4 regions of the Streptomyces sp. NPDC048481 genome follow, and region 2 is predicted to be linked to each of the others. Evidence: riboswitches for the same ligand, from Rfam matches in the RefSeq annotation. Region 2 holds a riboswitch; each other region holds the start of a gene.
What was found. A riboswitch is a leader RNA that binds a small molecule or an ion and turns the genes downstream of it on or off. The one in region 2 is predicted to bind cyclic di-AMP.
Positions count from the first base shown of each region.

Region 1 (7,712 bases), on a different contig from region 2:
CGCCGCCGGAACGGGCGCTCCGCACGGTCGTGCCGGGCCGGTACTTGCCGGTGAGGAAGCCGGAGGCCAGCGCGTAGTACGGGACGGCGGCGAGGCCGAAGCGGGCGGCGACGTCCTGGAGGCGGCCCTCGTACGTGTCGCGCGAGACCAGGTTGTAGTGGGGCTGGAGGACGACGTACCGGGCCAGACCCTCGCGGTCGGAGAACTCCAGGGACTCCTGGAGGCGCTCGGGAGAGATGTTGGAGGCGGCGATGTGCCGCACCTTGCCCGCCCGCACCAGCTCGTCGAGCGCGCCGACGATCTCCTCGACCGGCACCTCGGTCTTGTCGAAGTGCGTGTAGTAGAGGTCGATGCGGTCGGTGCCCAGCCGACGGAGCGAGGCGTCGGCTGCGGCCTTGATGTTGTCGGCGGACAGGCCGGGGAACTCGGGGTGCTGGCTCACCTTGGTGGCGATGACCACGTCGTCGCGGTTGCCCCGCGCCTTCACCCACCTGCCGATGACGGTCTCCGACTCACCGCCCGAGTTGCCGTCGGCCCAGGCCGAGTAGGAGTCGGCGGTGTCGACGAAGTTGCCGCCCGCGGCCGCGTAGGCGTCGAGCACGGCGAAGGAGGCCGTCTCGTCCGCGGTCCAGCCGAAGACGTTGCCGCCGAGGGCGAGCGGGAAGACCTCGAGGTCGGAGGAGCCGAGAGTGCGCAGAACAGTCATGGTTCAACTCAACGGCCACGACGGCCGCGCCCATTCCGCCCGCACCGCGAACAACATGTGAACAACGGCACCGCACCCGGTACCCCAGGGCCTGCCCGGCGCGGCTTCCGGGGTGTCCACGACGGCGTCCCCCGCCGCGTGCTCCAGGGCGTCCTGCGGGACGTCCCCGACGGACGCCCCAGGGGGTGTCTCAGGGGTTGAGGCCCTTGCCGCGCAGCCAGGCCGCCGGGTCGATGCCGGTGGGGTTGCCGTCCGGGTGCACCTCGAGGTGGAGGTGGGCGCCGGTGACGTTGCCGGTCGCGCCCACGCGGCCGATCACGTCACCGGTGGCCACTTTCTGGCCGACGCTGACGTTGATCGACGACTGGTGGCAGAACCACAGCTCGGTGCCGTCGTCCAGAGTGAGGATGGTGCGGTAGCCGTAGGAACCGGCCCAGCCCGCCTCGGTGACGGTGCCGCTGTGGACGGCCTTGATGAGGGTGCCGGTGGGCGCGGCGAAGTCCAGACCGGTGTGGTAGCCGGAGGACCAGAGGGAGCCGGCCTGTCCGAAGGTCGAGGTGATCGTGTAGGAGGAGGTCGGCAGCGTGTACTGCTTGGCCAGTTCGGCGAGGCGCGCGGCCTCGGCCTTCTCGGCGGCTTCCTCGGCGGCCTTCTTCTTCGCGGCGGCGGCCTTGGCCCGCGCTTCCTTCTCGGCCTTGGCGACGGCGTCGGCCTCGGCCTTCTTCGCGGCGGCCGCCGCCTTGACCTCGTACTGGGTGTGCTGCGACTCGACCTGCGCCATGATCCGGCTGCGCAGGGCCTCGCCCGCGTCGGCGGCGCCGCTGTCGTAGGTGTCGGCGGCGGTCTCGGACCCGAAGGCGGTCAGGGCGGACGCGGTCTGCGGGGCGGGTTCGTCGTCGGAGATGAGGGAGCCGACGTTCGGCAGGTCCGGTATCGAGATGGAGACCGGGGCCTTGCCGGTGTTGGCGCTGGCCATCCCGCCCGCGCTGACCGCGGCTATGACGCCGACGCCGAGGACGGTGGAGCTGCGGGCGAACCCGCCGCCGCGCTGCTTGGCCACCCGGTGCTTGCCCCGGACCGGGCGGACGGAGTCCGCGGTGGGGTTCCACTCCTCCCAGGGGCCCTCGTCGGTGCGGTAGTCGCCGTAGCCGAAGGAGTCGGCGGACCGCTGGCTCGGCGCGTACGGGGCCTCGGGGGCAGGCGGGTTGGACGCCACGCGGGCGCGCTCCTTTCCTTCCGTCGCCTACCGGGTTAGCTGACGGGTTCGGAGCGGGAAGGTCTCCTACGCGCGTATACCGGCCGTGGACTCTACGAGTTCACGACGGCTTCCGCGTGATTCACCCCAAGGTGGTGGTTCCCCGGTTCCCTTGCGGGATTCGGCGCGTGCGCACGGAGCCGGCTCTGGTGCCGGCTGGGACGGCCGCGCTGCGTTATCGAACGTTAATAGACCCGGGGGTGGGTTTCCAAGCTCTTCTGCTTGATCAACAACATTTCCGACCTGGACTTTCAGGCCATCAGCGGCCGAAAACGGGCGAGTTGACCCCGTCCTCGTACGCCCCCGTGGCCACAGGCGTTCTGACGGCGACTCAGCGCCCGCGCACAGGGCGGCCGTACGCTCACGGACCGTGAGGGGAAGCTCGGGGGGGGAACGCACCGAGGGCCGGAACCCTTTCGGATTCCGGCCCTCGGCCTTCAGTAGCGGGGACAGGATTTGAACCTGCGACCTCTGGGTTATGAGCCCAGCGAGCTACCGAGCTGCTCCACCCCGCGTCGTTGTGACTCCAGTCTACGCTACTTCCGGGGCCCCGATGACCACGCTCCCCGGACGCCTGGCACCAGGACGCCTCGCACCCGGACGCCTCACACCAGGTGCCGGTTGGGGGCCTTCGCCCGCTCCTCGTACTCCGGCAGGAGGAGGACGTCGACGCCCGCGGCCGTCAGCAGACCGGCGCCGTCCGCCTCGGTCACGAAGGTGTCCGGTTCCCGCCAGGCCGTGACCACCCGGCGCACGCCCGCGTCGAGGATGAGCCGGGCGCAGGGGGCGGGGCGGGAGGAGCGGCGGGCGCAGGGTTCGAGGCTGCTGTAGACGGTGGCCGTGCGCAGGCGCGGGTCGGCGGGGCCGATCTTGGCGAGGGCGGCCTCCTCGGCGTGCGCGAGCGGGTCGCCGGCCTCGCGGGAGTGCCCGCGGGCGAGTTCCGTCCCGTCGGCGGCGACGATCACCGCGCCGACGCTGAACGCCGTGTCCGAGGGCGGGCACTGGGCGGCCAGCTCGCAGGCCAGGGCGAGCCAGTGCCGGTCGGCCGCGGCGGCGAGCGGTCCGGCGCCGGGGGCGGTGGGCTCGTAGCGGTGCAGGACGACGTCCTCGATGCGCCGGGTCTCCACCAGGCGCAGGCGTCCGCCCTGGTAGCCGCCGGGTCCGAAGAGGCGGGGCGCGTCCGGGTCGCCCACGAACAGCGGGGCGAGGACGAGCTGGAGTTCGTCGGCCAGCCCTTGCCGGAGCAGCTGGGTGTGGACGGTTCCGCCGCCTTCGACCATGAGGCGTCGCACGCCGAGTTCGTCGTGGAGGTGGGTGAGGAGGCGGCGCCAGTCCAGGTCGGGACCGAGCGGGACGACGTCGGCGGCGATGCCGAGCGCGCGGGCCCGTTCGGCGCCCTTGTCCGTCGTGTACAGGGCCTTCGCGCCGCCCGTGTGCCAGAAGTTCGCGTCGGGGTCCAGGTCGCCGGAGCCGCTGACGGTGACCTTGAGGGGGTACGGCGGCCGTCCGGCGGCGACGCGGGCGGCGCGGCGCTCGGGGGAGTTCACGAGGAGCCGGGGGTTGTCGGCGCGGATCGTGCCGGCGCCGATCAGGATGGCGTCCACGGAGGCCCGTACGGCGTCGACGCGGTCGAAGTCGGCGGGGCTCGAGAGCAGCAGCCGCTCGGGGCCGGTGTCGTCCAGGTAGCCGTCGAGGGAGACGGCGGCGGACAGCAGGACGTACGGGTACGGCATCTACGTGCTCCCGGGCTGGTGTCTTCCGACGGCGATCTTGGTTCAAGTTTGAAACAAACCTACACTGGGGGCATGACGACCCGCTGGCTCACCCCCGAGGAGCAGCGCGCCTGGCGCGCGTACGTTGCCGGCTACCTCCTGCTGGAGGACGCGATCGACCGGCAGCTCCAGCAGGACGCGGGCATGCCCCATCCGTACTACTCCATCCTCGCCAACCTCTCCGAGACCCCGGAGCGGCGGCTGCGGATGACCGACCTCGCGGAGCGGCTGAAGATCACCCGCAGCCGGCTGACCTACGCGGTGTCCCGGCTGGAGAAGGACGGACTGGTGCGGCGCGAGGAGTGCCGGTGGGACAAGCGCGGCAGCGTCGCGGCGCTGACCGACGAGGGCATGGCGGTGCTGCGGGACGCGGCCCCCGGCCATGTCGCGACCGTCCGGGCCGCCCTGTTCGACCGGCTCACCCCCGAGCAGGTGGGGCAGCTGGAGGAGATCTTCACGCAGATCGCCCGGGGGTTCCAGGGCGACGGGGAGAACGAGGGGGCGCCCGAGGACCTCCCCTGGCGCCGGCGTTCGACGCCCTGCTCCGGGACGCAGTGAGCCCCGTCACCCGCTAGTTGCTTCAAATTTCAAGCATGAGGTAGGGTCACCTCTCGTCGGATGTGCTTCAAATCTGAAGCAGTAGCCGGCACGGCACCACCGCGCCACCACGTCATTCGCCCCCGGACCCGGGAGACCCGCATGCCCGACACCCCCGCCGCCACCCCGCGCGCCCGCGTCCGGGTTCCGCTGCGCTTCCACGACGGCTACTCGGTCGACGCCGAACTCGTCACCTTCCACGGGCTGACCGACGGCCTGGAGCACGTCGCCGTCGTGCTCGGCGAACCCGCGCCGGGCGCCACCCCGCTGGTCCGGCTGCACTCCGAATGCCTCACCGGCGACGCGTTCGGCTCCGCCCGCTGCGACTGCGGACCGCAGCTGCGCGAGGCGGTCGAGCGCATAGCCGTGACGGGCGGGGTGCTGCTCTACCTCCGCCAGGAGGGCCGCGGCATCGGCCTCTACAACAAGCTCGACGCGTACGCCCTCCAGGACCAGGGCCTGGACACCTACGCCGCGAACGCGGCCCTCGGCCTGCCCGAGGACGACCGCGACTACACGGCCGCCGCCCAGATGCTGCGCGCCCTCGGCATCACCGGCCTGGACCTGCTGTCCAACAACCCCGACAAGGCGGAGCAGTTGCGGGGCCTGGGCATCGAGGTCCACGACCGCGTGCCCACCGGCGTGTTCACCACCCCGCACAACGTGCGCTACCTGCGCGCGAAGGTCCTCCAGACCCAGCACACTCTGCCGCTGGCCTCCCTCACCGGCCTCAGCGCGGTCTGACGCCTCCCGCCTCCGGCGCGGGCAGGCGCGAACCCCGGGACTCCGCGACGCGCAGGGCGTCGGCCAGGCACTCCGCGAGCCGCAGACCGGCGTACCGCACCTCGGTGTACGGCGACGCGGGGTCGTCCAGCAGCGGGCGGGCGAGGCCGAGCACCTCGACGGCCGTGGCGAGCTGCGCGGCCTCCAGCTCGTCGGCGAGCCGGGACAGGCGGCTGCCCTGGTCGTCGGTCACCAGGCAACAGGGCTTGCCGTCGGGGACGACCAGGGCAACAGCCGCGGGGGCGAGGAGGACGCCGGCTTCGTCACGCGGCCACCTCCTGCGCGCCGATCAGGCGACGACGCTGCTGAAACGCGGTTTCCCGGTCGTGCGCGGCGAGATAGGGGCGCACGAGAGCGGAGTCCGCGCCGTCGAGTGAGCCCACGAGCCCGTACGGCGACCGGTGGAGAGGGAGCTGCGCAGCCACAGGGGCCGGGTCGTGCCATACGGCGGTGAAGTGCAGGCAGACCCGGGCCCGCTGACGCTGCGTGCGACGCCGTTTCCCGGTGCCGGGGCGCGAGAAGAAGACGCGTCCCTTCGAGGGTGCGACGGATAAGGTCGTGCATGTCGACGCTCCTTGAGGCGTTGGCCACGCCCCGGGAGGTCTTGCTCACCTCGCCGGGGTCCTGTCATTTCGACCATACCGGTAACTGCGTCCCCCTGCACCCCACTGAGCGACACTGCGTCCCACCGCGTCGGGACGCGTGCCAACTCTGCGTCAAGCGTTGGGCTGCGGCACGGTGGGAGGATGAGTGAGCTTCCGCGCTACGAGTACGTGAAACTCGCCGACGCCATCGCGGCGGACATCGCGGTCGGCAAGTTGCCGCAGGGGGCCGCCCTGCCGGGCGAGCGAGCCATGACGGACCTGCACGGCGTGAGCATCGGCACCGTGCGTCGTGCCATCGTCGAACTCCGCAAGCGTGGGCTGGTCGCTACGCTGCCCGCGAAGGGGACGTACGTCATCGGCACGCCACAGCCGTCCGGCGACGACCCCGAAGAGCGCGAACCGGACGCCTGACGGCACCGGCGGCGGGCGGGTCCGCCCCGGCACGCGCGACTGACCGTCATCGGAGTCGAGTCCGCAGCAGACGGGCCGTCCGGTCCGCCTCGTCGGCCGTCACCCACTCCGTCTCCGGCCGCCGGAGCAACTCGAAGACTCCCGGCCCACGGTGTTCCGGCGGCAGGTCCGCCATGCGCGGGACGATGTGGAAGTGGACGTGCGCGAAGCCCTCGGCTTCGGCGAACTGGACGACGTACGTCTTGGCGCACCCCGTCGTCTCGCGGAGCGCCCGGGAGAGCCTGACCTGCCACGTTCCCAGGGTGGACGCCTCGGCGTCGGTGAGGTCGTGGACCGCGGCGACGTGCCGCCGGGGCAGCAGCACCAGCCAGCCGGGGACCGCCGTGCCGAGGGCGTGGGCCACCCGCCAGTGCCGGTCGTGCGCGATGCGCTCGCGGGGAGGAAGGTCGCCGAACTCTTCTTCCTTGCGGCAGGCGTAGCAGTCGGAAGCCGTCATGGGCCGAGAGCGTAGGGCCGTCGGGCTGTCGCCTGCCCGGAGCGGACGGTGCGACGGCGCCCGAGTCGGTGAAGGCCGGCTCGGGCGCCGTTTCGCGGGCCGGAGGGGAAACCCCTCTTCCGCACCGGTAGGCCGTGTGGGACTCGAACCCACAACCAATGGATTAAAAGTCCACTGCTCTGCCAATTGAGCTAACGGCCCAGGCGATGGTGCGCGATGTTGCCTCCCCGAGCATAGCCGGACGCGGCCGGGTCTCCGATCGGGTATCGGGGACACGGCCGCGTCGAAGGACGGGAAGCGACCAGGAAGGGTCACAGATCGGGCAGTTCCACGGGCGCGGCGGCCCGTGACGCCTCCCTGGCGAGGGTCTTCTCGTGCGCGGGGTCGAGGAACCACTTCCGCGCCGAGACCTGCCACCACCCGCCCGCGAAGCCCAGGACGACGAGGACGGCGACCGGGGCGTAGTTGAAGGTCTCCCAGGTGACCGGGGAGACCTGCGGCAGCATGAACAGGACGGTGATGACGGCCACCCAGCCGACGGCCACCACGCCGACGGCACGGGACCAGCGGCCCAGGTGCCAGGGCCCGCGCTCGAACGCCTCGCCCTTGCGCAGGCGCAGCAGCGTCGGGATGACGTAGGCGATGTAGAGGCCGATGACGGCGATGGAGGTGACGGCCGCGTACGCGGTCACGTTGATCAGGTACGGCAGTCCGAGCAGCAGCGCGCCGCCGGCCGCCAGCCAGACCGCCGCGACGGGCGTGCGGGTGCGGGGGCTGACCGTGTGCCAGATGTGGGAGAACGGCAGTGCGCCGTCCCGGGAGAACGCGTAGATCATGCGGCTGTTGGCGGTGACCGACGCCATGCCGCAGAACAGCTGGGCGCCGATGACGACGAGCAGCAGCAGCTTGCCGGCGGTCGCGCCGAGGGCGTCGAGCAGGATCTGCGCGGGGGGCGCGCCGGTCGGGGAGCCGAGCGCGGCGTCGTAGGACTGGATGGCGTACGTGAAGCCGAGCAGGAGGACGAAGCCGGCGATCCACGAGGTCCAGATGGAGCGCACGATGCCCTTGGGGCCGGCCGTGGACGCGT
Region 1 covers NZ_JBICXC010000003.1:722,792-730,503, reverse strand. Annotated here, with positions in the region: gene ACGFSH_RS14010 (aldo/keto reductase) at 1-706, opposite strand, end outside; gene ACGFSH_RS14005 (M23 family metallopeptidase) at 897-1,922, opposite strand; cyclic di-AMP (ydaO/yuaA leader) riboswitch at 1,932-2,098, opposite strand; tRNA gene ACGFSH_RS14000 (tRNA-Met) at 2,403-2,476, opposite strand; gene ACGFSH_RS13995 (dihydrofolate reductase family protein) at 2,567-3,694, opposite strand; gene ACGFSH_RS13990 (MarR family winged helix-turn-helix transcriptional regulator) at 3,767-4,291, shown strand; gene ribA (GTP cyclohydrolase II) at 4,433-5,074, shown strand; gene ACGFSH_RS13980 (hypothetical protein) at 5,061-5,306, opposite strand; gene ACGFSH_RS13975 (hypothetical protein) at 5,377-5,538, opposite strand; gene ACGFSH_RS13970 (GntR family transcriptional regulator) at 5,860-6,129, shown strand; gene ACGFSH_RS13965 (HIT family protein) at 6,176-6,625, opposite strand; tRNA gene ACGFSH_RS13960 (tRNA-Lys) at 6,754-6,826, opposite strand; gene ACGFSH_RS13955 (amino acid permease) at 6,937-7,712, opposite strand, start outside.
Region 1: linked by a shared signal. The riboswitch ahead of ACGFSH_RS14005 (M23 family metallopeptidase) and the one ahead of ACGFSH_RS10035 (transglycosylase SLT domain-containing protein) in region 2 are both predicted to bind cyclic di-AMP.

Region 2 (7,712 bases):
ACGCCGGGCAGCCGTTCCACCAGGCCTTCCGCGCGCAGCAGGTCGAGTGCCTGGCGGACGGTGTTGCGCGAGGCGCGGTAGTCGGCGGCGAGCGTCGACTCGTGGGGGAGCGTGCCCGCCGGGAAACCGCCGGTGAGCAGCTGGCGGCGCAGGATGTCGGCCAGTTGACGGGCCTGGTCAGCGCGCAGCCGACGGCGTGCACGGTGGGCGGCGACGGTGGTCGCGCCCTGGCCGGCGTGCTCTCGGACACGGTCGCTGGATGGCATGGCTCGAACCATAGCGAGAAGGTAGGGAAAGGGGTGTTGCCAGAGTGTTGCGCCACCTGCGGCACCGTCAGAAACCGCCCTGACCTGCTGGAACGACTGGCCGTCGGGTGAGAAACGCCAGCTCATGACGGTGCGGGCGGACTGGCGGGCGGGCCGGATCGGGTGGACGCGGACCGGCGGGGCTGCTCAGGTCAGTGCGGCCAGGCCGGGGACGAACGTGATCAGCAGCGGCAGCAGGGGCACCAGTGCGGCCGCCGTGGTCGTCAGCGCACGCTGTCTGCGCAGCAGGCGCGGGGGCGGCTGGAGGAGGCGGTCGACGCGCTCCCCGAGCAGACGGCGGCTGGACGCGCAGGACAGCACGCCCCGGTGCTGGTTCAGCTCGATCAGGGCCAGCGCCGTGGTCAGGTGACCGCAGCGGCGCGAGGCCGTGTCGTCGGCGGCGAGTTCGACCAGGCGGTGGGTCTGGTCGCAGAAGTGGGCGAAGAGCGGGATGCGGGGGAAGCCGGTGGCGAGGGCGGTGGACAGATGGAGCAGCCAGTCGTGGTGGGCGCGGGCATGGCCGCGCTCATGGGTGAGGACGGCGTCCAGCTGGTGGGAGGTGAGGCGGTGCAGAGCGCCGGTCGTGACGATCAGCTGGGCCGGACTGCCGGGCATCCACCAGGCGTCGGGGTACTCGTCCTCCAGGACGAGAAGCGGGCCGCGGGCCGACGGCAGACCGGCGGGCAGGTCGGGGGCGCGCTCCCGCAGGAGGGCCCTCTCCCGGCCGCGTCGCCGGCGCGCCTCGAACAGCTCGCGGGCCAGCATCGCGGTCGTCCAGGCGGCCCCGCAGGCCAGCAGCAGGGTGAGCGTCGCCGTCCACGGCGAGGAGGCCGACAGGTCGTACGCCTCGGTGACCGACGGCGGCGCCGGCGCGAAGACCCGCACGCGGACGGTGTGGAAGACGGCCGCCGCGCCCAGCACCAGGGCGGTCAGACAGCACAGCAGGACGGTGGCGACCAGGCATTGCCACACCCACAGCCCCACCACCGGCTCCCGCTCGGGCCAGGCGGAGCGGGTGAGCGCACGCGGGACCGGCACGGCGGCCGTCAGCGCGACGACGCTGAGCAGGAGCAGGCAGACAGTCATGCCACGGGCTCCGGATCCTGGTCGGGAAGGGGGCGTGCCGGTCGCGCGGGGCGTAGCGCTCGCTCACGCGCGCGGTTCCGCCACGGGCGGCGGGCCCGGCCCGAGAACCGTGCCCGTCGCCAGTATGACGCCGGTTATCCCCCGAGTCAGCCCACGAAGGCGCTCCGATTCGGCCTTGGTAGGAGGCCGAGGCAGGCCGGCGCGGGTCGGGGGCAGGTCAGGGCGGCCGGGGCACTCGGGGCGACTGGGCGGCGTCCGGGTATGCGCCCCTGGGCGCAGGCCCCGGCCCTGGGTGCAGGCCCCGGCCCTTCAGGACCACGGCCCCGGCCCCCGGCCTTCAGACCCGGCCCCCGGCCCCCGGGACGGGCGGCCGGGCCCGAGGGGCACCCCGCAAGGTCACTCCGCCGGGCCGCCCTGCCCGACCGGTCCTGAGCCTGCGCCGGTCCCGCCGGGTGCGCAGGTACGCAGTTGCCGCTCCGCCGCTCCGCCGCTCCGCCGCTCTGCTCCTGCGCCGGGGTCTCGACTGCCCGCCCGGGTGTCTGCCCGCCGCCTGCCCGCCTCTCCCCCTGCATGGCTGCCTGCCCGCCCGGCGCACCCCGGCCGCCTGGGTGACTGCGCGCCGGGGCCGAGGCCGAGGCCGGGGGCCTGGGCCCGGGCCCTAGCCGGCGATGATTCGTCCGCTCACCTCGCCCAGGCCCACCGGGATGCCGGCGGGGCCGGGGGCCTGGGCGGAGAGGGTCACGACGTCGCCGTCCTCCAGGAACGTCCTCTTGCCGTCGGGGAGTTCGAGCGGGTCGCGGCCGTTCCAGGTCATCTCCAGGAGAGAACCGCGCTGGTCGGGCTCCGGGCCGCTGACCGTGCCCGAGCCGTACAGGTCTCCGGTGCGCAGGGACGCGCCGTTGACGGTGAGGTGGGCGAGCTGCTGGGCGGCCGTCCAGTACATGGTGGCGAAGGGCGGCTCGGAGACCGTGTGACCGTTCAGCGCGACGGAGATCCGCAGGTCGTAACCGGCGGGCTCGGCGGCCGCGTCGTCCAGGTAGGGGAGGAGGGCGTGGGTGCGCGCCGGAGGAGCCACCCGCGCGGCGTCCAGCGCCTCCAGCGGGGTGATCCACGCCGAGACGGAGGTGGCGAACGACTTGGCCAGGAACGGGCCGAGCGGGACGTACTCCCATGCCTGGAGGTCACGGGCCGACCAGTCGTTGAGCAGGCACAGGCCGAACACGTGCTCCCGGAAGTCGCTCATGGCGACCGGGCTGCCCTGCGGCGAGGGCGTCCCGACCACGAATCCGACCTCGGCCTCGATGTCGAGCCGCACGGAGGGGCCGAAGACGGGGGCCGGGTCGGAGGGGCCCTTGCGCTGGCCCGAGGGCCGTACGACGTCCGTGCCGGAGACGACGACGGTGCCGGACCGTCCGTGGTAACCGATCGGCAGGTGCTTCCAGTTGGGCAGCAGCGTGTCGGGGGTGTCCGGGCGGAAGATCGCGCCGACGTTCCGGGCGTGGTGCTCGGAGGAGTAGAAGTCGACGTAGTCGGCGACCTCGAAGGGGAGGTGCAGGGTCACAGCGGACAGGGGCCGGAAGAGGGGCTCGACGGTGGCCCGGTGCGCCGGGCTCGTCACCCACTCCGTCAGCTCGCGACGCACCTGCGTCCAGACCGGACGGCCCGCCGCCATCAGCGGGTTGAGGGTCGGCGCCGCGAGCAGCTCGGCGTGGGACGAGCCGAGCGCGCGGGCCGCCGCACCCGCGTCGAGGACGTGGTCGCCGAGCCGGACGCCGACGGTCCGCTCGGCGGAGCCCGGCAGCGAGAAGACGCCGTACGGCAGGTTGTGCGGACCGAAGGGATCGCCCTCGGCAAGGTCGAAGGGGGGCATCGGGTACTGCCTCTCTTTCGTGTTCGTGCGCTCTGTGGTGCTCGCCAGGTGAGCCCGCCGGATTCCGCGCGGATGCCGCGGGTGCGCCGAGCCGGGCCACACGTTACGGCCGACCTCGGGGAAGCGACACGGGGGCGGGCCGTCGAGGCGGCGCCGGGCGGAAGCGCCGGGCGGTGGCGGGGGAGGCGCTGCGGGCGCGGCCGACCACGCGACGCCCGGCCGGGCACGCGCCGCCCGACCGCGCGGCACCCGGCCGACCACGCACCCGCCCGGCCGGGCGGGTGCCGGAAAGGCGCTTCTTCGAGCCGGTCGTCAGCCACCGTCGGTCAGTCGTTGGAGGGGAGTTGGCAGAACCGGACCGGACCCGGTCGCTGTTCGGTTCCCGTCGAACCCGGGGGGTGCGGGGTCCGTATTCTCTGATCATGGCCGCACCCACCGCATATGCCGCGCGCACCGCGTACGCCCTCATCGCCACCGACCTGGACGGAACGCTGCTCCGCGGCGACGACACCTTCTCCGACCGGTCCCTCGACGCGCTCGCGCGGGTGACGGCCGCCGGCGCACGCCACCTGGTGGTGACGGGACGCCCCGCGCCCCGCGTGCGCCCGCTGCTCGACCGCCTGCACAGCAGGGGGCTCGCGGTGTGCGGACAGGGGGCGCAGCTGTACGACGCCGGTGCGGACCGTCTGCTGTGGTCGGTCACCCTGGACCGGGAGCTGGCCGAGACCGCGCTCGGCAAGATCGAGGCGGAGGTCGGGCAGCTGTACGCGGCCGTCGACCAGGACGGCGTCGACGGGTTGACGCTCATCGAGCCGGGCTACCGGATGCCGCACCCCACGCTGCCCGCCCTGCGCGTCGGCCGCCGCGACGACCTGTGGTGCGAGCCGATCAGCAAGGTGCTGCTGCGCCACCCGTTCCTGTCGGACGACGAGTTGGCGGCGACGGCCCGCTCGGTGGTCGGCTCGCTCGCGACGGTCACCATGTCGGGGCCGGGCACGGTGGAACTCCAGCCCTGCGGGGTCACCAAGGCGACCGGGCTGGCGCTGGCCGCCGAACACCTGGGGCTGCGGCCCGAGGACACCGTCGCCTTCGGGGACATGCCCAACGACATCCCGATGTTCGACTGGGCGGCCCGCGGTGTCGCGATGGCCAACGCGCACCCGGAACTCAAGGCGATGGCCGACGAGGTCACGACGTCGAACGAGGACGACGGCGTGGCCGTCGTCCTCGAAAGACTGTTTCCCTGAGCCGGGGGCCGGCTGTCAGTACGCGCTGAAGACGTTGTCGATGGAGCCGTAGCGGGCGGCCGCGTAGTTGCAGGCGGCGGTGATGTTCGCGACCGGGTCGTAGGAGTCCCAGGACGTGCCGTCGACGTGGTAGGCGCGGAAGGTGGGGTCGATGACCTGGAGCAGGCCCTTGGAGGGAATGCCCGCGGCCGCGTTGGAGTCCCACAGGTTGATGGCGTAGGGGTTGCCGGACGACTCGCGGATGACGTTGCGGTAGATGCCGTTGTACGTCCCCGGGATGCCGTGCTGCGCCATGACGTGCAGCGAGGCGCGGATCCACCCGTCGAGGTTGTTGGAGTACCCCAGGCTGGTGGCGGTCGCGACGGTCGGGGTCGCGGCGGAGGCGGTGCTGGCGCCGATGAGCGGGAGTGCCAGCACGGCGACTCCGGTGCCGGCGACGGCGAGCTTGCGGGCGAGGCGGGCGGTGCGGGTGCGGCGGTGAGCGGCAGCGGGCATGACGGTTTTTCCTCTCCAGCGCCTGCGAGGTGAGCTGTCGGGTTCGGGCGGGGAGCTGCCCGGTCGCGTCCTGACGGTCGCGACTTCACCCCGAGCCGCGACGGACCGCCCTGAACGTCCGGAAAACATCCGGGACGTCAGGAACATCCGTTGCGGCGACTTACCTGGTTCCCCCGCTCCTGCCGTGCGTTCTCGATGGGTGTCATGGGCGGCGGCAGGATTAGGCGTCCGCCCGACAGGCCGGGAACGTATGCGAGAGCACATGTCCGGAACAAGTACCGGATTCACAGATCACCCCTATTGACCTTGGTCTGCGGTCTATGGGGTGCTTGATCCTTTGTGGGTGCAAAGGGTCAACTTGCTTGAGGCGTGCGGAGAATCGGTGAAGAGCGGGCCGGTGTGGACCGGTCTCGTGGAGTGAGCCAACTCACCCGGGTCCACAAGGGCGGCGAAACGGGCATTAGCCCCAACTCGTAGTTAAAAGAATGCCGATGAGCTGTCGTCCGCCATGTCGCGTCGCGCCGCCCGCCGAGGGCGGCTGCTCCGCCCGTTCCAGTGGGCTGCTCCGCCCTTTCGGGGAGGCCGCTCCGCCCTTTCGGGGAGGCCGCTCCGCTCTTTCAGGGAGGTGGCGCCATCGCCCCGGGGGCGGGGAGCGGGCGACGGTCGCGGAGGGGGAGGCGCGTGATAGTCGTCACGCCGGGTGGGGTGGGTGGGTGCGGGCCGGGTCCGGCGGGAGGCGGGGGGCGCAGGCGCGCGTGGGCAGCGTGAGCCCGCCCTGATGCCTTCGCGCGCGTGCGGGTCCGTGCTCAAGGGTGAGCGGTCGGCGGGACGGGGGCGGGCGGTCCGGCGTCGGGGGCGTGTGGCTCCGGCGTCCGCGGGTGGGGATCCGCGACCCGTCGTGTGCGGGTCCGGCGTCCGGTGTGTGCGGGTCTGCGGCCCGGTGTGTGCGGGTCTGCGGCCCGGTGTGTGCGGGTATGTGGTCGGGCTTGTGCGGGTCTGTGGCCGGGGGCGGCCGCGTGCGGCCGCATGATTCGCGGCGCCGGGGTAATCCGATGGGTGTTCCGGCGGATGCCCGGCGTACGAGCTGATCAGGAACTCGGCAGGTGGAATCCGGTACCGCCCCGCCTGACGGAGACGCTTCCCGGGCGAGCCCATTCGAGCCCGGGGGACGTGGGGGCTATCGGTGATCGAAACGTGACCGGATACGCTGACTTGAGTGGTGGCAGCGACCTATCGACAAACCGCGTAATCGCCAGTGGACACCAGCAGACAGGAGACCCCTCGTGACCGTCGTCGGGCCGTTCGGGCTGAGCGTGCGGGACCAGGCTCTGGAAGCCGATGTCCAGGCCGGATTGGCGGCTGTCGAGGAAGGCTTGCTCGAGGCCACCAAGAGTGAGGTCCCCTTCATCACGGAGGCCGCCCAGCACCTCGTGCGGGCGGGCGGGAAGCGGTTCCGGCCGCTGCTCGTGGTGCTCGCGTCGCAGTTCGGGGACAAGCACGCGCCGGGTGTCGTGCCGTCGGCCGTGGTGGTGGAGCTGACCCACCTGGCCACGCTGTACCACGACGACGTGATGGACGAGGCCGCCGTGCGGCGCGGGGTGCCCAGCGCCAACGCCCGCTGGGGGAACTCCGTCGCCGTCCTCACGGGCGACTTCCTCTTCGCCCGCGCCTCCCACATCCTGGCCGACCTCGGCCCGGAGGCGGTGCGGGTGCAGGCGGAGGCGTTCGAGCGGCTGGTCACCGGGCAGATCCTGGAGACGGCCGGTCCGACGGACGGCCGGGATCCGGTCGACCACTACCTCGACGTCCTCGGCGGCAAGACGGGCTCGCTGGTGGCGGTGGCCTGCCGGTTCGGGGCGATGATGTCGGGCGCCGACGAGACGGTCGTCGACGTCCTGACGCAGTACGGCGAGCGGCTGGGCGTCGCGTTCCAGCTGGCGGACGACGTCCTGGACATCGCGTCCGACTCGCGCGAGTCGGGCAAGACGCCCGGCACGGACCTGCGCGAGGGCGTGCCCACGCTGCCGGTGCTGCGGCTGCGCGAGCGTGCGGCGCGGCTGGCGCTGCCCGAGGACATCGCGCTGTGCGAGCTGCTGGACTCCGACCTCAGCGACGACGCCCGCCTCGACGAGGCCCTCACGGCGCTCCGGGCCCACCCGGCCCTGGAGCAGGCCCGCCGGGACACCGTGCGGTACGCCAAGGACGCGCGCGCCGCGCTGGCGCCGCTGCGGGAGTGCGACGCCAAGGCCGCCCTGATGGAGCTCTGCGACGCGGTGGTCCACCGGGCGGGCTGACCCCGCCTGCTCTGCCTCCTGATCCGCCTCCCCCTCTGCCTGCCTCGCCGTCCCCTCTTCCCTGCTTCCTCCCGTCCCGTCAGGGGTGCCCGCCCTCCGCACCCCTACGGGCCGTCCCCGTCACGTCAGGGTCGTGTCATACCGCAGGCGTATGTGGAGTTGAGCCCTCGGGTTGACGCCTGTCGTCGGCTGATTTGGTCAGATGGGGACTACGGAAAACACCACTCCTCACCGATTCGGGTGAGAATGGCGGCTTGGGGCGGGGAACGCAGCGCGAGACGACCAGCCGCCGCCGACGACGGAGGTAAGGCACACATGGCACCGAAGGAATCCGACGCCACCATGACCGGCGGGGAGGCGACCGGCGGGGAGGCCGACGACCTGCGCCTCCGACGCCGCAAGGCCGCACGGTACG
Region 2 covers NZ_JBICXC010000002.1:852,126-859,837, reverse strand. Annotated here, with positions in the region: gene ACGFSH_RS10055 (GntR family transcriptional regulator) at 1-266, opposite strand, end outside; gene ACGFSH_RS10050 (M56 family metallopeptidase) at 453-1,391, opposite strand; gene fahA (fumarylacetoacetase) at 2,050-3,261, opposite strand; gene ACGFSH_RS10040 (HAD family hydrolase) at 3,684-4,508, shown strand; gene ACGFSH_RS10035 (transglycosylase SLT domain-containing protein) at 4,524-5,003, opposite strand; cyclic di-AMP (ydaO/yuaA leader) riboswitch at 5,008-5,230, opposite strand; gene ACGFSH_RS10030 (polyprenyl synthetase family protein) at 6,287-7,297, shown strand; gene ACGFSH_RS10025 (outer membrane lipoprotein carrier protein LolA) at 7,613-7,712, shown strand, end outside.

Region 3 (7,712 bases), on a different contig from region 2:
GCCGGACGTAGTCCTCGTGCGCGGCGCGGTAGGAGGCGGCCAGCTCCGGGTCGGTCCGCAGCCGCTCGGTCATCTCCTTCATCACGCCGTTCGCCTCGAGCGTGCCGATCGCCGAGTTGGCCTTCGGGCACGTCAGGTAGTACAGCGTCGGGAAGGGCGTGCCGTCGGGCAGCCGCGGGGCCGTCTCGACGACGTCCGGCTGCCCGCACGGGCAGCGGTGCGCGATCGCGCGCAGGCCGCGCGGCGGCCGTCCCAGCTGCTGCTTGAAGGCCTCGACGTCCGCGTCGGTGGGCTCGGTGCGCGGAGTGGTCGGCGGGGCTGTTTCCATGCCTGTCTTTCTATCGGTCGGTCACTGGTCGGAGGCGTCCGACGAGTCGACCCCGTCCCAGACGTTCGAGTACCAGGGGCGGTCCGCCGCCCCCAGCTCGGCGCGGGACTGCCGGGCCGCGTCCGGGTCGACGACGATGTAGCCGGTCTCCCCCGGCAGCACGTAGTGCAGCCGCTGTCGGATCTGCTGCTCGGCGTACGCGTCGTCCTGCCAGCGCGCCTTCAGGTCGCGCAGCTGCCGTACGCGCTCGCCGGCCTGCTGTTTCTCGCGTTGCAGGTCGGCCACCTCGGCGCGCTGGGAGACGTACTGGCGCATCGGGTAGGCCAGGGCGACGATCAGCGTGCACAGGACGAGCGCCAGCAGGGCGGCGCGCCCGGTGAGCCGTGAGCGGCGGGCCTGGCGCTTCGTCTGGGAGCGGTAGACCCGGGCCGCGGTCTGCTCGCCGAGCAGCTTGATCCTGGTCGCGGTGGAGAACCGGTCCCGGTCCTTCACGGGCATGTGCTCCGCCTCCCCTTCACGTGCGTACGTCCCCGCACACGGTACGGGACCGAGTACGGGGACGTACGTACGACTGGCGGAGCCTTGACCCCGTGGGGTCAGCGCGCTGCGCCGCCGCCGCGCCTACTGGTTCGCGGAGCGGAACCGGGGGAAGGCGCTGCGGCCGGCGTACACGGCGGCGTCGTCGAGGATCTCCTCGATGCGCAGCAGCTGGTTGTACTTGGCGACGCGATCCGAGCGGGCCGGGGCGCCGGTCTTGATCTGACCGCAGTTCACCGCGACGGCGAGGTCGGCGATGGTGACGTCCTCGGTCTCGCCGGAGCGGTGGGACATCATGCACTTGAAGCCGTTGCGCTGGGCCATCTCGACGGCGTCCAGGGTCTCGGTCAGCGAGCCGATCTGGTTGACCTTGACGAGCAGGGCGTTCGCGGAGCCCTCCTCGATGCCGCGGGCGAGGCGCTCGGGGTTGGTGACGAAGAGGTCGTCGCCGACGATCTGGACCTTGTCGCCCAGCTTGTCGGTGATGACCTTCCAGCCGGCCCAGTCGTCCTCGAACAGCGGGTCCTCGATGGAGACCAGCGGGTACGCGGAGACGAGCTCCTCGTAGTACTCCGTCATCTCGGCGGCCGAGCGGGACTTGCCCTCGAACTCGTACTTGCCGTCCTTGTAGAACTCGGACGCGGCGACGTCGAGGGCGAGCGCGATCTGCTCGCCGGGGACGTAACCGGCTTGCTGGATGGCCTCGATGATGAGGTCGAGCGCGGCGCGGTTGGACTCCAGGTTCGGGGCGAAGCCGCCCTCGTCGCCGAGGCCGGTGGACAGGCCCTTGGTCTTCAGCACCTTCTTGAGGGTGTGGTAGACCTCGGCGCCCCAGCGCAGCGCCTCGGAGAAGGACTCCGCGCCGATCGGGGCGATCATGAACTCCTGGATGTCCACGTTGGAGTCGGCGTGCGAGCCGCCGTTCAGGATGTTCATCATCGGAACGGGCAGCAGGTGCGCGTTCGGGCCGCCCAGGTAGCGGAACAGCGGCAGGTCGCTGGCCTCGGAGGCGGCGTGGGCGACGGCGAGCGAGACGCCGAGGATGGCGTTGGCGCCGAGGGAGCCCTTGTTGTCGGTGGCGTCCAGGTCGAACATGGCCTGGTCGATCAGGCGCTGCTCGGTGGCGTCGTAGCCGACGAGCTCCGGGCCGATCTGCTCGATGACGGCGAGGACGGCCTTCTCGACACCCTTGCCGTGGTAGCGGTTGGGGTCGCCGTCGCGGAGCTCGATGGCCTCGAAGGCGCCGGTGGAAGCGCCGGACGGTACGGCGGCACGACCCGTGCTGCCGTCGTCGAGGCCGACCTCGACCTCGACCGTGGGGTTGCCTCGGGAGTCCAGGATTTCCCGGGCTACGACGACGTCGATGGACGGCACGAGCATCTCCTTCTTGGGATGTGACGCTGGTTGTGCGGGGCCCCGCGGGCCATGACGGACCGCGACGGGCCTTGCGGCTAGAGCCTAACCGTCCCCGGGCCGTCGGCAGCCGACCGACCGTCCCGTGGACAGAGAGACCGTACCTATTGTTCACGCCCGGAACAAAGGGGGTGGCCGAGAAAGGCCGCCGGAGGCCCGCGGACGGGCGCCCGGACACAGAGAAACCCCGCTCCGGTGCGTACGGGGGAACACGCACCGGAGCGGGGAGCCCGTGGGGACGGGGGCGGCCCTCACCGGGTCCTCATGAGGCCCTCAGTGTGCGGGCCTCGGCCGTGGGGGCGCTGGGGCTCGCCGGGGAGCCGGCTGTCACTTCAGGTGCAGCTGCTGACCCGGGAAGATGAGGTTCGCGTCCTCGACGATGTCCTTGTTCAGCTCGAACAGCTTGTGCCAGCCGCCCTTGACCTTGTGCTTCTCGGCGATGGAGCTGAGGGTGTCGCCCTTGACGACCTTGTACTCGCCGTCGCCCTTCTTGACCTTCTTGCCGGTCGGGGTGGTGACCGTCTTGGACTTCTTGGTGGCGGCCGGGCGGTCGGTGGAGCGCGAGGCGCTCTGCTTCTCGGTCGAGCGGGCACTGGCGCCGCTGTCCGAGGAGTTGGAGGAGCTGGACGAACCGGAGGAGTTCGAGGAGTCGGAGCCGCCGTTGTACGAGGCGCCGGACAGGCCCGTGCCGCACACCGGCCAGGCGCCCTTGCCCTGGGAGGCGAGGACCTTCTCGGCGACGGAGATCTGCTGCGACTTGGAGGCCTGGTTGGCCTGCGCGGCGTACTGCGTGCCGCCGTACGCGGCCCAGGTGGAGGCGGAGAACTGCAGGCCGCCGTAGTAGCCGTTGCCGGTGTTGATGGACCAGTTGCCGCCGGACTCGCACTGGGCGACCGTGTCCCACTCGGAGGCGGTGGCGGCGGAGGCGTTGCCGGCCGCCATCAGCGGGGCGGCGATGGCGACACCGGTGACGCCGGCCAGAGCGGCGGCGCGGGTGGCCTTGGACGGACGACGGTGCTTGCCCTTGGCGGAAAACAGCATGGTGGATCCCCTCACCGACGCCTGCGAGGTGAGCTGTCGGGTTCGGGCCGTGTGAGTTGCCCGGCCGCTCCTCCGCGGAAGCGATGCTTCCCGGAGGGGCGGCTTCACCCCAAGCCGGATCCAGCCTCTACAGCCGGTCCCGGCACTTACCTTGGGTCCCCCGCTCCTGCCTACGGCGCTTGACGCGACGACTGTTCCCGGGCTGCCGCTGGCAGGATTCGGCGTTGCGACGGCCGGGGCTCGGGTTGCCGAGCGGCCTCGACCGTAGACACGTGATCCGCCGAATTTCAAAGACGATCAGGGCTTCTGAGACTCATCCCACACTTTCACCAAAGCGGACATTAGGCGCGAAGTGTGACGTGAACTCCCGCTGTATTTACCGGGTTTTGCGCCCTATTCGACCCCTGTGTCGAGCGTCTGACCGGGTGCGATGTCGCTCGGGTCGTCGCCGATGAGGCTCCTGTTCTCGGCGTACAGGGCACGCCATCCGCCGTCGAGGCCAAGGGAGTCGGCGATGGACGCGAGCGAGTCCCCCTCCTGGACGACGTAGGTGGCCGCGGCGTGCCGGCCGGCGGTGGCGGGGGCGGTGCCGCTCGGCGCGACGTCCGTGGCGCTCTTGGCCGTGTTCTCGTCGGCCGTGGGCCCACGGTGCCGGCCGGAGCCGAGGGAGCCGGTGTCGACGAGACTCCAAGAGCCCACCTCCTGGCCCGAATTGTCCGACTCGTTCACTTCCGGGGAGACCGTGGGCGATCCGTCGCCCGTAGCGCCCGCCCCCTTGCCCGCGGCGGAGCCGGTGGACTCGCCCGCGGCGGAGGAAGAGGCCGAAGGGGACGAAGAGGACGAAGCCGAGGAAGAGGAGGAAGCGGACTCCGAAGGCGAACCGGTGGGATCGGTGGTCGAGTCGGACGAGTCGGACGATCCGCCCGCGCCGGACGAGCCGTCACCCGAACCGCCGGAGGAGCCCGTCGAGTCCGACGAGCCGGAACCGGACGATCCGGACAGCCCCCGGGACAGATCGGACAGTCCGGAGGAGGCCGAGCCGGAGGAGTCGTCCGCCAGGCCCGTGTCCACGGGCAGCGCGCCGTTCGCCTTGGTGAGACCGGACGTCAGCCCGCAGGTCCCCCACGCGCCGATGCCCTGCGCCGCGAGCACCTTCTGGGCCACCGCGATCTGCTGGTTGCGGCTGGCCAGGTCGGGACGGGCCGCGTAGTCGAGCCCCCCGTACGTCTCCCAGTCCTTCTGGCTGAGGCTCAGACCGCCGAACTCGCCGTCACCCTTGTCGGCGCTCCACGAGCCGCCGGTCTCGCACTGCGCCACCTTGTCCCACACCGTGCCGTCGGCGGCGCTGGCGCCGGAGGCGGCCAGCAGCGGGATGGCGATGGCCGAACCGGTCACCCCGGCCGCGACGAGGAGGGCCGGAGCCTGACGGGGGCGACGGTGCCGACCGTTCCCGGAGAGCATGCGAGGGCCTTTCTCTGGACAGCAGTGACCGGCGCGACGTCCGAGACCGGCCCGTCGCGCTGACGAGTGAACGTATAGGCAGACGATCACTTGTCACAAGTTCATGCCGCGCAGATCACGTGAAGATCACAGAGTTGAGGACCGGTCACGTTTGCTCCGTCGAACGGTCACACTCCGGCTGACTTTCGCTCAGATCCGGACCTGTCCGGTGCCGGAGCGTTCCGGGGCGAACTCCACCGGCAACGTCCGCAGCCCGCGCATGATGAGCCCGCCCCGCCACCTCAACTCGGCCGGATCCGCCGCCAGTCGGAGGTCTGGCAGCCGCGTGAGGAGAGTGGCGAGCGCGGTCCGTCCCTCCAGCCGGGCCAGCGGCGCACCCAGGCAGTAGTGGATGCCGTGGCCGTAACCGAGGTGCTGGTTGTCACGGCGGGACAGATCCAGCACATCGGGATCCGCGAACCGCGCGGGATCGCGGTCCGCCGCCGCGAGGACGACGAGGACCGGGTCGCCCGGCGCGATGTCCTGCCCGCCGATCCGCAGCGGCTCGGTCGCGAACCGCCACGTCGCCAGTTCCACGGGCCCGTCGTAGCGCAGGAGTTCCTCGATGCCCGTCTCCAGCAGGGTGGGGTCGTCATCCCCGGCGAGCGACCTCTGAAGGCGCGCACGCTGCTCGGGGTGGGTGAGGAGGGCGTAGGCGCCGTTGCCGATGAGGTTGACCGTCGTCTCGAAGCCCGCGAACAGCAGGATGAACGCCATGGCCGCGGCCTCGTTCTCGGTGAGGTGCTCACCGTGGTCGGAGGCGCGGATGAGGCCCGAGATGAGGTCCTCGCCCGGCGCCGGCCGGGCGGGCAGCTCCGCGCGCTTGCGGTGGATCAGCTCCAGCAGATACCCGCGCATCTTCTTCACCGACCGCGCGACCCCGCCGCGCGGCCCGCCGCCGTGCCGGATCATCATGCCCGCCCAGTCCCGGAAGTCGTCCTGGTCCTCGCGCGGGACGCCCAGCAGGTCGCAGATGGCGTAGATGGGCAGCGGGAAGGCGAAGTCGTGGATCAGGTCGGCCTCGCCCCGCTCCGTGAACCGGTCCAGCAGCTGATCGGTCAGCTCCTGCACCCGGGGCGCGAACTCGGCGACCCGGCGGGGCGTGAACGCCTTGCTGACCAGGCGGCGCAGCCGGGTGTGGTCGGGCGGGTCGATGTTCAGCAGATGCGTCATCAGCTCGGCCTTGCGCTCGCCGGGGATGCCCGTCTTCCCCTTCGCGTGCGCGGGCTCGTCGTGGTGCGCCGGATTCTTCGACAGCCGCTGGTCGGCGAGAGCCTCCTTCGCGTCGGCGTACCGCGTGACCAGCCATGCCTCGACACCGCTGGGCAGTCGCGTGCGATGCACGGGCGCGTGCTCGCGCAGCCAGGCATAGGCCGGGTAGGGGTCGGTGGCGAACTCCCAGGTGAACAACTCGGGAGCGGGCGGGACGTCGGCCTGGGGGCGGGGCGGGTTGGTCACTCCACGACGGTAGCCGGACACCGGAGGACGCGTTCCGTCAGGCGGGGGGCGAGCGAGGACGCGTTCCGTCGGGCGGGGGTGGCAGGGGCGAGCGAGGAGGCGGGCGGGGCGAACCGCGGGTCGGCGTGGGGCGGGCCGGGCAGGCGGCGGGAAGTGGTCAGCCACCGCACGCTCGCCCCGCACGCTCGGCCCGCGCCGCCGCCCGCCCGCTCGGCCCGCCGCGGGCGCGAAGGGCGGCCGTGCTACTCCTGCGGTATGCCTTCGGTGGCGCGGATCGCGTCGCGGTAGGCGCGGGCCGCCGCGCGGAGCGCCGCCTCGGGGTCCACGCCCTCGGACTCGGCGCGGGCGGCGAGGGCGAGCAGTTCGTAGCCGATGCCGTCGGCGGCCGGCAGTGCCACGTCCAGTCCAGCCGTCCGGGCGCGCGCCACCAGCTTGGTGGCGAGGGCCAGCCCGGGCTGATGGAGGGGGACGCCGTCCGTCACGGACGCGCGCCGCTTCTCGGCCGCCTTCGTGCGCAGCCAGTGCTCCTTGACCTCCTCCGGGGTCGTTGCCGTGGCGTCGCCGAAGACATGGGGGTGGCGGTGGATGAGCTTGGCGACGATCGTGCCCGCGACGTCGTCGACGGAGAAGGGGGACTCCTCGTCCTCCTCGGCGATGCGGGCGTGGAAGACGACCTGGAGCAGGACGTCGCCCAGTTCCTCGCGGAGTTCGTCGCGGTCACCGTCCTCGATGGCCTCGACCAGTTCGTAGGACTCCTCGACGGCGTACTTCGCAAGGTCCCGATGGGTCTGCCGGGAGGACCAGGGGCACTCGGCCCGGATGCGGTCCATGACCTGGACGAGGTCGAGGAGGCGGGCCCCGGGCAGGTCGTAGGAGGCGGGGAGCAGTTCCAGCTCGGGCATCGCCACACGGCCGGAGCCCGCCAGCCGGGCCAGCCCGTCCGTGAGCGCGGGCTCGCCCTCGCCGGTCGCCACGACGACGACGGTGCGGCCGCCTTCGCAGGCGGCGACGAGGCCCTCGGCGGTCGGGGACGTCTCCTCGACGCCGAGACCGGCGTCCCGCAGATAGGGCAGCTGCGGATGCGCGCCGTCCGCGCAGAGCACCCGGTCCGCCGTGCGCAGGGCCTGCCAGGCGGGCCAGGACAGCAGGCCGGGGGCGACGCGGTGGCTGGTGGTGAGCAGGACGATGCGGCCGGGGACGGACGGACCGGCGACGGAGGGACCGGCGACGACCGCGGCGGGACCGCCGGCCGGGCGGCCGCTGGACGGGCTGGATGCGTTCACACCTCGAACGTAACGCACACCCGGCGGCGGCCCGGAGAGTTGTCCACAGGCCCGGTGCGTTCATCACACCGGGCGGGTCGCAACGGCGACGCCGTCACGTGGTCTGCTGGTTCCCCGCCGTCGAGATCTCGTGCACCCAGGGGGTCTTCGCG
Region 3 covers NZ_JBICXC010000005.1:90,665-98,376, forward strand. Annotated here, with positions in the region: gene ACGFSH_RS17375 (DUF501 domain-containing protein) at 1-328, opposite strand, end outside; gene ACGFSH_RS17380 (septum formation initiator family protein) at 350-826, opposite strand; gene eno (phosphopyruvate hydratase) at 950-2,245, opposite strand; gene ACGFSH_RS17390 (transglycosylase family protein) at 2,606-3,319, opposite strand; cyclic di-AMP (ydaO/yuaA leader) riboswitch at 3,323-3,507, opposite strand; gene ACGFSH_RS17395 (transglycosylase family protein) at 3,713-4,780, opposite strand; gene ACGFSH_RS17400 (cytochrome P450) at 4,970-6,277, opposite strand; gene ACGFSH_RS17405 (nucleoside triphosphate pyrophosphohydrolase) at 6,520-7,560, opposite strand; gene ACGFSH_RS17410 (SurA N-terminal domain-containing protein) at 7,655-7,712, opposite strand, start outside.
Region 3: linked by a shared signal. The riboswitch ahead of ACGFSH_RS17390 (transglycosylase family protein) and the one ahead of ACGFSH_RS10035 (transglycosylase SLT domain-containing protein) in region 2 are both predicted to bind cyclic di-AMP.

Region 4 (7,712 bases), on a different contig from region 2:
AGGTGGGCACCAGCCAGTAGCGGGGTGCGGCGCCCGCGGCCGCCGTCAGTCGAGGAGGCGGTCGCGCAGCCGCTCGCGGGTCTCGGGGGAGAGCCCGAGACCCTGCTCCAGATAGGCGTCGGACCCGCCCCAGATCTCCTCCACGGTCTCGAACGCCGCCGCCAGGTACTCCTCGCGTGCGTCGAAGAGAGGGCTCAGCAGCTCCATGATCTCGGGGGAGTAGGCCTCGCCCGAGGCCGAACTGCGGCGCACCTTGTAGCGGCGGTGCAGGGCGTTGGATTCCAGGTAGTCCCCGAGGATCGCGTCCCGCTCCACGCCCACGGCCAGCAGCGTCACCGCCACCGACAGGCCCGCGCGGTCCTTGCCCGCCGCGCAGTGCATCAGGGCCGGGAGGCTGTCCTCGGCCAGCGCGTGCAGCACCCGCGCGTGCTCGGCCGTCCGCTCCCTGACCATCGAGCGGTAGGAGGCGGTCATCCGGTTCGCGGCCTTGCCGTCGCCGAGGATCCCGCGCAGCTGGTCGACGTCGCCGTCACGGACCATCTGCCAGAACTCGGCGCCGTCCGCCGGGTCCGACAGGGGCAGGTTGACGTTGCGCACGCCCGGCAGTTCGACGTCCGGGCCCTCCAGCTTCTGGTCCGCGGCGTTGCGGAAGTCGAAGATCGTGTGCAGGCCGAGGCCGGACAGGAACGCGGCGTCCTCGTCGGTCGCGTGCGCGAGGTGACCGCTGCGGAAGAGCACGCCGTGACGCACGCGCCGGCCGTCCACGGTCGGCAGCCCGCCCACGTCCCGGAAGTTGCGCACGCCGGCCAGCTCGGGCTCGGTCGACGGGATCTGCTGCGTCACTGGGGCTCCCTCCCTGTCGGTCACCGTCGGCGCGGCTCCTGTGGCCGACGGGACATCTCCCCGACCATACGACATGGGTACCCGGGGCAACGGGTTGTCCACAGGACGTCCGCCCAGGTGGGAGTCGGGTCGCCGAGGGTTGCCCGACGGGCCGACCGCACTCGATGATGTCGGTGTTTGATCGCACCTGTTCGAAAGTGGGGGCTTGATGCCCGAGATCGCCGACAATGGCCGTACGTGGCTCCTTTCGGGGCCCACGAGCAGCTATGCCCTCCATCTCACCGAGGCCGCCGAGCTGGTCCATCTGCACTGGGGCCCGCGCATCGCGCTCGCGGACGCCGAGGCGCTCGCCGCGCTCGCGCCGCAGGAGCGCGGCGCCTCCTTCGAGGCCCCGCTCGACGGGCACGAGGAGTACCCGGTCGAGGGCGGCCCCCGCTTCGTGCGGCCCGCCCTGTCCGTGCGCACCGAGCAGCGGCGCGGCACCGAGTGGGCCTTCGAGGCCCACGAGAGCGACGGCGACGAGCTGCGGCTGCGCTTTCGCGACGCCGGCCTCGCGCTCACCCTGCACTACCGGATGCGCGGCGACGTCGTCGAGCGGTGGGCCACCGTGCGCAACGAGGGCACACAGCCCCTGGAGCTGCTGCGCGCCGACTCGGCCACCTGGACCCTGCCGCTGCGCGACGCCTGGCGGCTGTCCCAGCTGCACGGCCGCTGGGCCGCCGAGTCGCGGCTGACGCGGTCCCCGCTCACCTACGGCGAGAAGGTCATCGGCAGCCGCCGCGGCCACACCGGACACCAGCACCTGCCCTGGGTCGCCCTCGACACCGACGCCACCGAGGAGCGCGGCGAGGTCTACGGCTGCGCGCTGGCCTGGTCCGGCTCCTGGCGGATCGCCGTCGCCCAACTCCCCGACGCGCGCGTGCAGATCACCGGCGGCGCCGGATACGACGACTCGGGCCTGCTGCGCCTCACCGCGGGCGAGGCCTTCACCACGCCCGTCTTCGCCGGGCTGTGGAGCGACGCCGGCTTCGGCGGGGCGAGCCGCGCCTGGCACGCCTACCAGCGCGCGCACGTCATCCCGGACGCCGAGCAGGACCGGCCGGTGCTGTTCAACTCCTGGGAGGCGACCTACTTCGACATCTCCGAGGAGCAGCAGGCGGCCCTCGCCCGGCGGGCCGCGGCGATCGGCGTCGAGCTCTTCGTCGTCGACGACGGCTGGTTCGGGGCGCGCACCGGCGACCACGCCGGACTGGGCGACTGGCACGCCAACCCCGACCGCTTCCCCCACGGGCTCAAGCCCCTCGCGGACCAGGTGCACGCCCTCGGCATGCGGTTCGGCATCTGGGTCGAGCCCGAGATGGTCAACCCCGACAGCGACCTCTACCGGGCGCACCCCGACTGGGTGCAGTTCCAACCGGGACGAAAGCGTACGGAGTTCCGCAATCAGCTCATGCTGAACCTCGCGCGGGAGGACGTCCAGGAGTACCTCTGGGAGCAGCTCCACGGGCTGCTCTCCAGCGCCCCGATCGACTACGTCAAGTGGGACTTCAACCGGTGCTTCACCGACGCCGGCTGGCCGGACGACGCCTATCCGCAGCGCCTGTGGGTCGACCACGTGCGGGCCCTGTACCGCCTGCTGGACCGGCTGCGGGAGGCCCACCCCGGCGTCGCCTTCGAGTCCTGCTCGGGCGGCGGCGGGCGCGTCGACCTCGGCATCATGAGCCGCACCGACCAGGTGTGGACCTCCGACAACACCGACCCGCTCGACCGGCTCGACATCCAGCACGGCTTCAGTCAGATCCATCCCGCGCGCGTCATGGCCGCATGGGTCACCGACAGCCCCAACGCCCAGCTCAACGGCAGGGTGAGCTCGCTGCGCTTCCGGTTCGTCAGCGCCATGGCGGGGGTCCTCGGCGTCGGCGGCGACCTCTCCGAGTGGAGCGAGGACGAACTCGCCGAAGCGCGTCGCTGGGTGGATCTCTACAAGGACATCCGGCCGCTCGTGCAGCAGGGCGACCTCTACCGGCTGCGCCCTCCGGCGGGCGGGCTGAGCGCCGTGCAGTACGTGCGCGGCGACGAGAGCGTCGTCCTCGCCTGGCTGCAGGCCCAGCGGTACGGCGAGCCCGTCCCCGCCCTGCGGCTGCGCGGACTCGACCCGACGGCGTCGTACGAATGCCGTGAAACGGGCGAAGTGCACCGGGGTGCGGTGCTGCTGCATCACGGACTGCGGACCGGGCTGCGCGGCGACCTCGATGCGACGGTTATCCGCCTGCGTCGCATCTGAGCTTTCTGTCCGAATTGAAGCCTTAGTTCCAACTCGCCGGGAAGTAAGGGAACCTGGAGCACCGTCACGTGAGCAGCGTCATATCGGTGACCGTACGTCGTGCGTCATGTTCACGTAATTCGCAGGGTTCTCCTGTGCCTTGAGGGGGAGAGAGGCACTTGTTTCACGCAGGGTGACGGGGGATGCCCGGCGGGGATCAAGAGAAACGCGTGAACCGTGCAACCTTCGCTTGTCTCCGTGCGTCCGGGTCGCTTACGTTCCACCCCAATCCGGACGGACGCCGAATCCTGCCACCGCCCGGATCCCGCACACTCACCCGTGCATGGCAGGAGCGGGGGACCCACAGGCACAACCGCCTGTTCCGGTTCCCGGAACAGGCTAGGGGTCAAGTCGCGCCTCGGCGCGGCCGGGCATCTCCAGCCCGCACCCGACAGCTCACCTCGCAGGCGCCGGAGAGGAATCCGTCATGCCCGCGAAGGGTAAGCACCGCCGTCCCAAGGCCCAGCGTCTCACCCGCTCCATAGCCGTCGCCGGAACGGGCGGAGCCGCACTCGCCCTGCCGCTGATGGGCGCCTCCGGCGCTCACGCCGCCACCCCCGGGTCGGTTGCGCAGACGTCCGCGCAGTCCGTCGCGCAGACGGCCCCGGAAAAGGCCGTCCAGGCCGCCGGGACGACCCGCAAGACCGCCACCGCGAAGACGTACACCGTGCGGTCCGGCGACTACCTCTCGAAGATCGCGGACGAGCAGAACGTCAGCGGCGGCTGGCAGCGGCTCTACCGCGACAACCGCGCGGTCGTCGGCGACGACCCGTCGCTGATCCACCCCGGCCTCCGGCTGTCGATCGGCAAGAAGGCCGCCTCCGGCGCCCACCAGCCGTCCGGCTCGTCGTCCTCCCGGTCCGCGGCCCCCAAGTCGCAGTCCGCCACGGGTTCGTCGAAGGCTTCGCAGTCCTCCGCGTCGAAGGCGCCGGCCTCCTCCTCGAAGACGACCCAGGCCGCCGAGAGCAACGCCGGCGGTTACGTCCTGCCGGTGTCCGGGGCCGTCGTCGGCACCCCGTACCACCAGTCGGGCAGCATGTGGTCCAGCGGCTATCACACGGGCACGGACTTCGTCGTCCCCACCGGCACCACCCTGAAGGCCGTGGGCGCGGGCACCGTCGTGTCCGCGGGCTGGGGCGGCGCGTACGGCAACCAGGTCGTCATCAGGCTCGCCGACGGCTACTACGCCCAGTACGCCCACCTCTCCCAGCTCTCGGTCTCGGCCGGCCAGACCGTGACCGCGGGCCAGCAGGTCGGCCTCTCCGGGGCGACCGGCAACGTCACCGGTCCGCACCTGCACTTCGAGATCCGCACCACGCCGGACTACGGCTCCGACGTGGACCCGATCGCCTACCTGCGCGCGCACGGCGTCTCCGTCGGCTGACCCCCCGGCAACCCCGCCTGACACGCAGCCGAAGGCCGGGCCCCACCGATCGAAGTATCCGGGGCCCGGCCTTCGTGCTGTCCGCACGCCACCGGTCCCGCACCGCGCGGAGCCGTCGCGGACCGACGGCGTCCCGGCGCGATCGCCTATTCCCTGGTTGGCAAATTCTTTAGGAGTGGCTTATCTCACCGACCGTCAACACCTGCCTACGGTCGCGTAAGTCACATTCGAAGGTGAATCATGAACTGCTGTGGCAGACGATTCGAAGAGTGACAACAGATCAGTGATCGGGTCGTACGTGGCGGTGGGGGACAGCTTCACCGAGGGCGTAGGCGACCCCGGCCCGGACGGGGCCTTCGTCGGCTGGGCGGACCGGTTCGCGGTCCTCCTCGCCGACCGGCGGCCCGAAGGCGACTTCGACTACACCAACCTCGCGGTCCGCGGAAAGCTGCTCGACCAGATCATGGAGGACCAGCTCCCCAGGGCCGTGGAACTCGCCCCGGACCTGGTCTCCTTCTGCGCGGGCGGCAACGACATCCTCCGTCCCGGCACCGACCCGGACGAGGTCGCCGAGCGCTTCGAGCGCGCGATCTCGGCCCTGAGCGCCGTCGCCGGCACCGTCATGGTGACCACCGGCTTCGACACCCGTGGCGTCCCCGTGCTCAAGCACCTGCGCGGCAAGATCGCCACGTACAACGGACATGTGCGCGCCGTCGCCGACCGCTACGGCTGTCCGGTGCTCGACCTGTGGTCCCTGAAGTCCGTCCAGGACCGCAGGGCCTGGGACGGCGACCGGCTGCACCTCTCCCCGGAGGGGCACACGCGCGTGGCGCTGCGCGCCGGCCAGGTCCTGGGCCTGGAGGTGCCGGCCGACCCGGAGCAGCCCTGGCCGGTGCTCCCGCCGCGCGGCACCCTCGAGGTGCGGCGCGACGACGTGCACTGGGCGCGCGAGTACCTCGTGCCGTGGATCGGCCGCCGGCTGCGCGGGGAGTCCTCCGGCGACCACGTGGTCGCCAAGGGCACGCTGAAGCCGGACGACATCAGGATGCGGATCTCCGCCGTCGCCTGACGGGCGCGACCGGCCGTCGGTCCCGGGCGGCCGGCCGCTCCACCAGTGAGGTGACCGGACGGGAGTGGCGTCCCCGCGCGCGCAGGGGCGGGTGCTGGGATGACCGCACCCGCCCCCCCCCGCTGACGTCCGACACCCCGAGGACCGGTCCCGCATGCCTCTTCCCCGTCGCTCCGTCGCCGCGGCCGTCGTCTGTCTGCTCGCCCTCGGCGTCCCGGTGCTCGGCGCGGCCCCGGCGCTCGCGCTCGCCGCCCGCCCGGCGGCCGCACCGCGGCCCGCGCACGCCGAGCCCACGCCCGTCCCGGGGGCCGCTCCCGTTCCCGAGTCCACTCCCGTTCCCGCGCCGGATCCCGCTCCCTCCGCGCCCGTGCCCGGGCCGGCGACCGCGCCCGCGACCGCGCCCGCGACCGTGACGGTGACCGGGGAGGGCAGTGCGAGCGCGCCACCCGACCTCGCGGTGGTCGGCGCCGGGGTCGAGACCTCCGCCAAGACCTCGCAGTCCGCCCTGGACGCGCAGAACCAGGCCGCCGCCGCGCTGCTGGCCGCCGTCCGGGCCCAGGGCGTCGCCGAAAGGGACATCCACACGCGGAGCGTCACCCTCACCCCCCTGCACGACTACACGGACGGCGCCCCCCGGTTGACGGGCTATCAGGCGGCCCAGTCCTTCACGGTGACGGTCCGCGAGGTGGCGAGGACCGGCGCGGTCCTTCAGGCGGTGACCGACGCGGCCGGCGCCGCGGCCCGCGTCGACTCCGTCGTCTTCGACGTCTCCGACCCCGCTCCGCTCCAGGCCCGCGCCCGTGCGGCAGCGCACGCCGACGCCCACGCCAAGGCGGAGCAGTACGCCCGCCTCAGCGGCCGCCGGCTGGGCGCGCTGGTCTCCCTCAGCGAGGACGCCTCGACCTACCCGCGCCCCGTGCCGCCGCCCGGGGAGACCTCAGGCGCGAGCACCGGCGCCGTTCCGGTCGCCCCGGGTGAGATCCGGGCCGGGGCGACGGTGACGGCGGTCTACGCACTCGACTGACCGGCCGCTCAGCGCGTCGAGGCGTCCGGCGCTCCCGGGGACAGGCCCAGTTCACGGTCGAGCGCCTCGTCGACCCACTCCTGCGCCCGCGCGCGGGACAGCGCGCCGTCGTAGGACGTCACCTGCACGGCGAGCCCGTCCAGCAGGGCCGTCAGACGCAGGGCCGAGCCGGCCGGGTCCGGGCACGGGAACTCGCCCGCCGCAACGCCCTCGGCGATGACCTCGACGAGGGCGGCCTTCCACTCCTGGTCCAGCCCCCGGGCCACCTCCCGCAACGCCGGTTCGCGCAGAGACACGGCCCAGCCCTCGATCCACAGCCGCCAGCCCTTGGCCTGCCCCGTGGGCGCGTACCAGCGCACGGCCGCGCGCAGCCGGCGCAGCGCCGTCGTCCGCCGGCCGACCAGCTTGCGCAGATGCGCCAGGTCGTCCTGGGCGGCATGGGCGAACGCCTCGGCGACGAGCCGCTCCTTGGTCGAGAAGTGGTAGAGCACCAGGGCGTTGCTCACGCCGAGCGCCGCGGCGACGTCGGCGATCCTGACCGCCGCCACGCCCCGCGCCTCGATCTGCTCGATGGCCGCCCGCAGCAGCTCCTCGCGCCGCTCGGCCACACTCAACCGGACCCTCGCCACGCGGACACCCTAGTCCGTGGCCTCGGACGAGAGGGAGGCGGCTTCGTGGCACGGCGACCCCGCAGCCGCACGCCGGATGCCGCACGCCGAATGCCGCACGCCGAATGCCGCACGCCGAATGCCGAACGCCGAACGCCGAACGCGAAATCCTCACGCCCGGCGCGGTGTCCCGGAGTCGTACGTCCCGGAGCCGTACGTGCCGAAGCGGTGTGTGATCACCGGCAGACGTTGTTCGGCGATCGCGTGCGCGGCGGCGCGTGGCGTCGTCCCGTCGGCCTCCGCGCGCGTGAGCACGAGTTCGACCAGGGCGCGCATGGACCGGCGGGTGTGCGCGAAGGCCTCCCGCGCGTCCGCGCCGATGTCGCCGAAGAGCGTCCACCACCACCAGGCGTTGGTGCCGGAGTTGACGACGACGTCCGGCAGCACGCTCACCCCGCGCG
Region 4 covers NZ_JBICXC010000012.1:4,897-12,608, forward strand. Annotated here, with positions in the region: gene ACGFSH_RS28865 (DUF6126 family protein) at 1-20, shown strand, start outside; gene ACGFSH_RS28870 (tyrosine-protein phosphatase) at 46-843, opposite strand; gene ACGFSH_RS28875 (alpha-galactosidase) at 1,052-3,127, shown strand; cyclic di-AMP (ydaO/yuaA leader) riboswitch at 3,396-3,589, shown strand; gene ACGFSH_RS28880 (peptidoglycan DD-metalloendopeptidase family protein) at 3,594-4,550, shown strand; gene ACGFSH_RS28885 (SGNH/GDSL hydrolase family protein) at 4,834-5,619, shown strand; gene ACGFSH_RS28890 (SIMPL domain-containing protein) at 5,774-6,643, shown strand; gene ACGFSH_RS28895 (TetR/AcrR family transcriptional regulator) at 6,652-7,272, opposite strand; gene ACGFSH_RS28900 (Glu/Leu/Phe/Val dehydrogenase dimerization domain-containing protein) at 7,423-7,712, opposite strand, start outside.
Region 4: linked by a shared signal. The riboswitch ahead of ACGFSH_RS28880 (peptidoglycan DD-metalloendopeptidase family protein) and the one ahead of ACGFSH_RS10035 (transglycosylase SLT domain-containing protein) in region 2 are both predicted to bind cyclic di-AMP.